One region of the Hyphomicrobium sp. DMF-1 genome, then DNA from elsewhere that is predicted to be linked to it. Evidence: riboswitches for the same ligand, from Rfam matches in the RefSeq annotation. Region 1 holds a riboswitch; the other holds the start of a gene.
The links. A riboswitch is a leader RNA that binds a small molecule or an ion and turns the genes downstream of it on or off. The one in region 1 is predicted to bind S-adenosylmethionine.
Positions count from the first base shown of each region.

Region 2: linked by a shared signal. The riboswitch ahead of metX (homoserine O-acetyltransferase MetX) and the one ahead of PE058_RS02015 (O-succinylhomoserine sulfhydrylase) in region 1 are both predicted to bind S-adenosylmethionine.

Region 1 covers NZ_CP115706.1:452,502-455,717, reverse strand. Annotated here, with positions in the region: gene PE058_RS02020 (2'-deoxycytidine 5'-triphosphate deaminase) at 1-980, opposite strand, end outside; SAM riboswitch at 1,084-1,162, shown strand; gene PE058_RS02015 (O-succinylhomoserine sulfhydrylase) at 1,312-2,529, shown strand; gene apaG (Co2+/Mg2+ efflux protein ApaG) at 2,666-3,073, shown strand; gene argE (acetylornithine deacetylase) at 3,123-3,216, shown strand, end outside.
Region 2 covers NZ_CP115706.1:644,340-647,555, forward strand. Annotated here, with positions in the region: gene PE058_RS02890 (hypothetical protein) at 1-488, shown strand, start outside; gene PE058_RS02895 (hypothetical protein) at 528-824, opposite strand; SAM riboswitch at 1,069-1,147, shown strand; gene metX (homoserine O-acetyltransferase MetX) at 1,222-2,442, shown strand; gene metW (methionine biosynthesis protein MetW) at 2,442-3,074, shown strand; gene PE058_RS02910 (class I SAM-dependent methyltransferase) at 3,182-3,216, opposite strand, start outside.

The sequences.
Region 1 (3,216 bases):
ACTTCCAGCACCACGCGCGAGCCGCTGCCGCCCGCCGCCGAATGGCCGAAGCCCGGGTCCATGAAGCCCGCATAGTGCACGCGGAACTCGCCGACCAGCGGATTGAACGGCATCATCTCGGCCGCGTGTGTGGGAGGAATGTGCACGGCCTCCTTCGAAGCCAGAATGTAGAACTGGTCCGGATCGAGGATCAGGCGGCGCTGGCTGTCGGCGCGCACCGGCTCCCAATAATCCGCGATCGCGCAGGCCCCAGGCGCGTCCACATCCACCACGCCCGTATGCCGCTTGGCCCGGTAGCCGACGAGCCCGTCGCGGTCGCCCGCAAGATCCACCGAGAGCGCGATGCCGTCGTGAATGTCGGCGCGCGCGCCTGAGACCAGCGTCTCCGCCGCGTGCAGCCGCTGAAGCCCTTCGTCCGTCTCGCGCGGATCGCCATGACGGAAGCGAAGCTGCGTGAGCTTCGAGCCCTTGCGCACCACAATAGGAAACGTCTGCGGACAGATCTCGGCGTAGAGCGGCCCCTTGTATCCCGCCGGAATGAGGTCGAACGCGGAGACCCCATCCGCGATCACGCGCGTGAACACGTCGAGGCGGCCCGTCGAGCTTTTCGGATTGGCAGAAGCGGCAATGCTCTCCGGCAACGCGAGACTTTCGAGCAGCGGCACCACATAGACGCACCCCGTCTCGAGCACCGCGCCATTCTCGATGTCGAACTCGTGCAGCTTGAGATCGGAAAGCTTGTCCGCGACCACCCCGCCCGGCCCCGGCAGGAAGCTCGCCCGCACGCGATAGGCGCGCGGCCCGAGCCGCAGGTCTACACTGGCGGGCTGAATCTGGCCGGTCTCGAACGGCTGCGCCGCCGTGAGACCGCCCGCCGAGATCAGCGCCCGGATGGTCTGCACCGGAAAGATGCCGTCGGACACGGCCGCCCCAAGCGGAAAATCCGGCTCCGGCTCGGCGATTTTCGGATCTTGCGGCATCGGGTTAACTCCTGTCCCTGCACGCTCTAGACGAAGCGCCCCTTGACGCCAAGAGCCCGGAGGGTCTAATCCCGCTCAAATCCGCCCGCCAAGCCTGTGCTTACGGGCGGATCGTGGTGATTTGGCCGGCCGGCTTGCAGCCACGTTAAACAACTCGCTAAAGAGGGCCCATGCGCGAGACCCGGCTTGAGGTCCGCCCTGGCTCATGGCAGCGGGGAGGATAGCCGGGTTTTTTCATGGCCGTGATCGTGCCGGGCCAATCGGATCGGCGCGCCGTCATCGGCCTCCAATCGAGCGGGTGCAACGCCCGCCGCGCGCGAAGGACACTCCCATGGCAAACAAGAAGACGCCGATCACCGCCGATCCCGAGAGCTGGAGCCCCGAAACGCAACTCGTTCACGGCGGCGTGCTCCGCTCGCAGTTCGGTGAAACGTCCGAAGCCCTCTTCCTCACGCAGGGCTTCGTCTATGCCTCTGCCGAGCAGGCCGAGGCCCGCTTCAAGAACGAAGACCCCGGCTTCCAGTATTCGCGCTTCGGCAACCCCACGGTCGCCATGTTCGAGGAGCGCATCCGCCTGCTCGAAGGCGCCGAGGTCGCCCGCGCCACCGCCACCGGCATGGCCGCCGTCACCGCAGGCCTGCTCTCGTTCCTCAAAGCCGGCGACCACGTGGTTGCCGCCCGCGCCATGTTCGGCTCCTGCCGCTACATCGTCGAGACCCTGTGCCCGCGCTTCGGCATCGCCGCGACCCTGATCGACGGACGCGACATCGAAGCCTGGAAGGCGGCGCTGCGCCCCAACACCAAGGCCTTCTTCTTCGAGACGCCCGCCAACCCCACGCTCGACCTCGTGGACATCGAGGCGGTCTCCACCATCGCCCGCAAGGCCGGCGTCACGACCGTGGTCGACAATGTCTTCGCCACCCCGATGCTGCAGCGCCCCCTCGCCCACGGTGCCGATGTCGTCGTCTACTCGGCGACCAAGCACATCGACGGGCAGGGCCGCTGCCTCGGCGGCGCGGTGCTCTGCTCGAACAAGTTCCTGACCGACCACCTGCAGGACTTCATCCGCCAGACCGGCCCGTCTTTGAGCCCCTTCAACGCCTGGGTGATGCTCAAGGGCCTGGAAACGCTCCCGTTGCGCGTCAAGGCGCAGAGCAGCTCGGCTGCCGTGATCGCCGATCAACTCGCCGGAACGAAAGGCGTGAGCCGCGTGATCTACTGCGGCCGCGACGACCATCCCCAGGCCGCCCTCGCCAAGAAACAGATGACGGGCGGCGGACAGATGATCGCGTTCGAGGTGGAAGGCGGCAAGGAAGCCGCGTTCCGCCTTCAGAACGCACTGAAAATCATCAAAATTTCGAACAACCTGGGCGACGCCAAGAGCATCATCACCCACCCGCCGACCACCACCCACTACCGCATCGGCCCCGAGGCGCGTGCCGAGCTCGGCATCACCGACGGCATGCTGCGTCTCTCGGTCGGCCTCGAGAACGAGCAGGATCTGCTGGCAGACCTCGATCAGGCCGTGAAAGCTGCACGCGGAGGCTGAGGGGGGCGTCAGACAAACGGGAACGCGGCACCGGCTCGATGACGCCGGCCGCGCTCCGGCGCGCGCGCCTAAACTCGTTGACGCAAACGCCGCCTGCCATGGTAAAGCTCAGCCAAACAAAAGGCGGACCCGTCTTGTGACCGATGAGACCCCATACGAGCAGGTGACGCACGGCATCCGCGTCCGCGTCACGCCCGAATATTCGGACGATCAGTCGACACCCGACGAGAGCTACTTCTTCTGGGTCTACACGATCGAGATCGCCAACGAGAGCGCACACACGGTGCAGCTCAAGAGCCGCATCTGGCGCATCACCGATGCGCGCGGCAAGACGGACGAGGTGCGCGGCCCCGGCGTCGTCGGGCAGACGCCCGTCATTCCGCCGGGCCAGTCCTTCACGTATTCCTCCGGCTGCCCGCTTTCGACGCCGTCCGGCATCATGGTCGGCAGCTACCAGATGACCGACGAAAGCGGACGCCTGTTCGACGTGGCCATTCCCGCCTTTTCGCTCGACAGCCCCTACGCGACGCGCAGCGTCAACTGACCCTGCCCGTCCTCGCCACCCCGATAACACCGCAACCTGACGCTCCCCCATGCCAATCGCCGCGCCTCTTTCCTCCGCCATCGATCTCACCACGCGCCTCGTGGCTTTCGACACCACCAGCCACAAATCGAACCGCGCCCTGA
Region 2 (3,216 bases), 190 kb from region 1:
GTCTGCCCGCGCGATCGCGTGCCCTCTCGCGGGATCTGTTCTTTTTGCTGGTCGGTCTCGTTCTAGGCGTGATGCTCGGCGTCGCCGCCGCCTACTTCGGACGGGCGGTGCTCGTGGGGTCCGCGGCGAGCGCGGGCGGGGGTGGTGCGCTCGGGATCACGGGGCTCACCGCGTCCAAGTCTTCCTTCAAGTTCGTGCGGAGCAACCCGAGCGAGCCGGAGGGTGAGATCGAGGTCGCGTATGCGGACGGCGCGCCCCGTGGGCTCACCTGCACCGTGGAGGCGAGCTATCGGCAGGTTCTGGAGTATGTGAAGTTCGACAGCGGGTGCCGAAAGGTGTCGTTCAAGTTCCTGCCGGCGGCAGATCTCTGGGCGAACTGGAACTACCTCGAAGGCTACATGGTGTTTTCGACCACCATCAGCTCAGCCTCTGGCGGCCATTGGGAAGGCTCCGCCAGCGTCTATTTTTCCGTCAATGGAACGACGTGAGAGATAGGCAATGCCGCAGAGCCGATCCGGCTCCGCAGCTCACTGCATATAGGGGCTGTCGCCGCCGTGCGGCGCGTTCGGCGTGGAGAAGAAGAAGCCGTTGTCGAACGGGCCGGCGTTGGTCTGAGCCTGGACGGTGGGGTCCACGAAGCGGCGCGTGTTGGTGCCCTGCAGATACTTGTAGGAGTATCCGCCACGACGGGGCGCCGGACGAACGACGCCACGCAAAGGCTTCTCTTTCGCATAGGCCTTCTGGGCGAAAGCCGGCTCGGAAGCGACAGGCACAGCGAGCAGAGCCGCGGCCACGATCATTTTGAAGAGACCAAGAGTTTTCATAGCTCTAAATTAACCCAGGTTGGGGGTGCATGTCGATGTGGGGCGGTGGTCCTGGTCTTCTTTCGGCCGCCGGGTGTGGCTTTCAGAACCTCCGGCGGGGCGCGTTCTTACCCAAGCTCGCCCTACCATCGGCGAGCCGGGATTTAGGATTAGTTAACGCTGTTACCCAGGGCCGGTTCCCGGCCGGCGACGTGCGTCATCCCCCCGGCCTTGACCGCGGCGGGCAAGCTCCGATATTCAGAATGTCTTCGCTCGTGGTGATTTGGCCGGCCGGCTTGCAGCCACGTTAAATAAGTCGCTAAATGGGCCGTCGCACACCCGATATTTCGGTTGGGCCGGCCTCAGGTCAGGGCCGGTGTCGAGATCCCGTCATGGACGGGTCGGGAGTGCGCAAGGCATGGGCACGTTTTCCGCGTCCGAAGGGGCTGACCGTTCCGGCGAACCCAGGGTAGAGGCGCGGCTTTCCGAGGTAAGCCGTCCCTCCAGTCCGACGGTCGTGTTTCCCGAAGACAAGCCCTTGCGGCTCGAATCCGGCCAGCTGCTCGCGCCGCTCTCGATCGCCTATCAGACCTACGGCACCCTCAACGCCGACAAGTCGAACGCTATTCTCATCTGTCATGCGCTGACGGGTGACCAGCACGTGGCCAGCCGCCATCCCGTGACCGGCAAGCCCGGCTGGTGGGAGGCGCTCGTCGGCCCGGGCAAGCCGGTCGATACGGATCGCTTCTTCATCATCTGCCCCAATATCCTCGGCGGCTGCATGGGCTCGACAGGGCCTGCCTCCCTCAACCCGAAAACCGGCAAGCCCTACGGTCTCGACTTTCCTGTCATCACCATCGGCGACATGGTGGATGCGCAAGTGCGCCTCATCGACCATCTCGGAATCAATCAGTTGTTCTCGGTGATTGGCGGCTCCATGGGCGGGATGCAGGTGCTGGAATGGGTGACGCGGCAGAGGGAGCGCGTGGCGACGGCCATTCCGATCGCCACGGCGCCCTGGCATTCCGCGCAGAACATCGCGTTCCACGAGGTCGGGCGGCAGGCCGTGATGGCCGATCCGGATTGGCGTGGCGGCAACTACTACGAGGACGGCGTCGTTCCCAAGAACGGGCTCGCGGTGGCGCGCATGGCGGCCCACATCACGTATCTCTCGGAGAAGGCGCTCCAGGGCAAGTTCGGGCGCAATCTCCAGGACCGCGCGGCGCGCTCGTTCTCGTTCGATGCGGATTTCAAGATCGAGAGCTACCTGCGCCACCAGGGGTCTACGTTCGTCGATCGCTTCGATGCCAACAGCTATCTCTACATCACGCGCGCCATGGACTACTTCGATCTCGAGAATGCGCACGGCGGTAAGCTCGCGAACGCTTTTGTCGGGACGAAGACGCAGTTCTGCGTGGTGTCGTTCACGAGCGACTGGCTCTATCCGACGCGCGACAGCAAGGCCATCGTGAAGGCGCTCAACGCGGTTGCCGCTAACGTGAGCTTCGTCGAGATCGAGAGCGACAAGGGCCATGACGCATTCCTGCTCGAGGAGCCCGAGTTTCACGCCACGGTGCGCGGCTTTCTGACGGCGGCCGCGGCCAAGCGCGGCCTCGCCGCCTACGCGAGGGGGATCTGATGCAGAAAGCGGTTCCTTTCGCCGGTCAGCAGCGCGCAGACCATCTGCTGATCGCGGAAATGGTAGCGCCCGGGTCGCGCGTGCTCGATGTGGGCTGCGGGGACGGTGCTCTCCTCAAGCTGCTCGCGGAGACCAAGGGCGTCGATGGGCGCGGCGTCGAGCTTTCGCGCGAGAAGGTCAATCTCTGCGTGAAGCACGGGCTCTCCGTGATCCAGGGCGACGCCGACCGGGATCTGGCCGACTATCCGGATCAGGCCTTCGACTACGCGGTTCTGTCGCTCACCATCCAGGCGACGCGCGATCCGAAGACGGTGCTCACCAATCTGTTGCGCATCGGGCGGCGGGCCATCGTGTCGTTTCCGAACTTTGGACACTGGAAGATCCGCGCGCAGCTTCTGTTCACGGGGCGCATGCCGATGACGCCCAATCTGCCCGAGCCCTGGTACACGACCGCGGACGCGCATCTCTGCACGATCAAGGATTTCGTGGATCTGGTCGCGCTGGTCGATGCGGAGGTGGAGGAAGGAGTGGCCTTCAACAGCAAAGGCGAGCGGCTGCCCATACGCCGGTCGCTGTCGCTGCAGAACCTGCTCGGTGAAAAGGCCGTGTTCAAGTTGAAGCGGCGTGGCTAGCTCCAGGTCTCTAATGAGACCGACGAGTCACGTTTCGGACTGACGGGTCCGAAGCGATCATGGTTCGGTCCTCTATCCGTAAGCTGGGCGAGGCGTGTCGATCTGCGTCAGCGGGCCGTGACGAGGTTGCGGAACGCCTTGG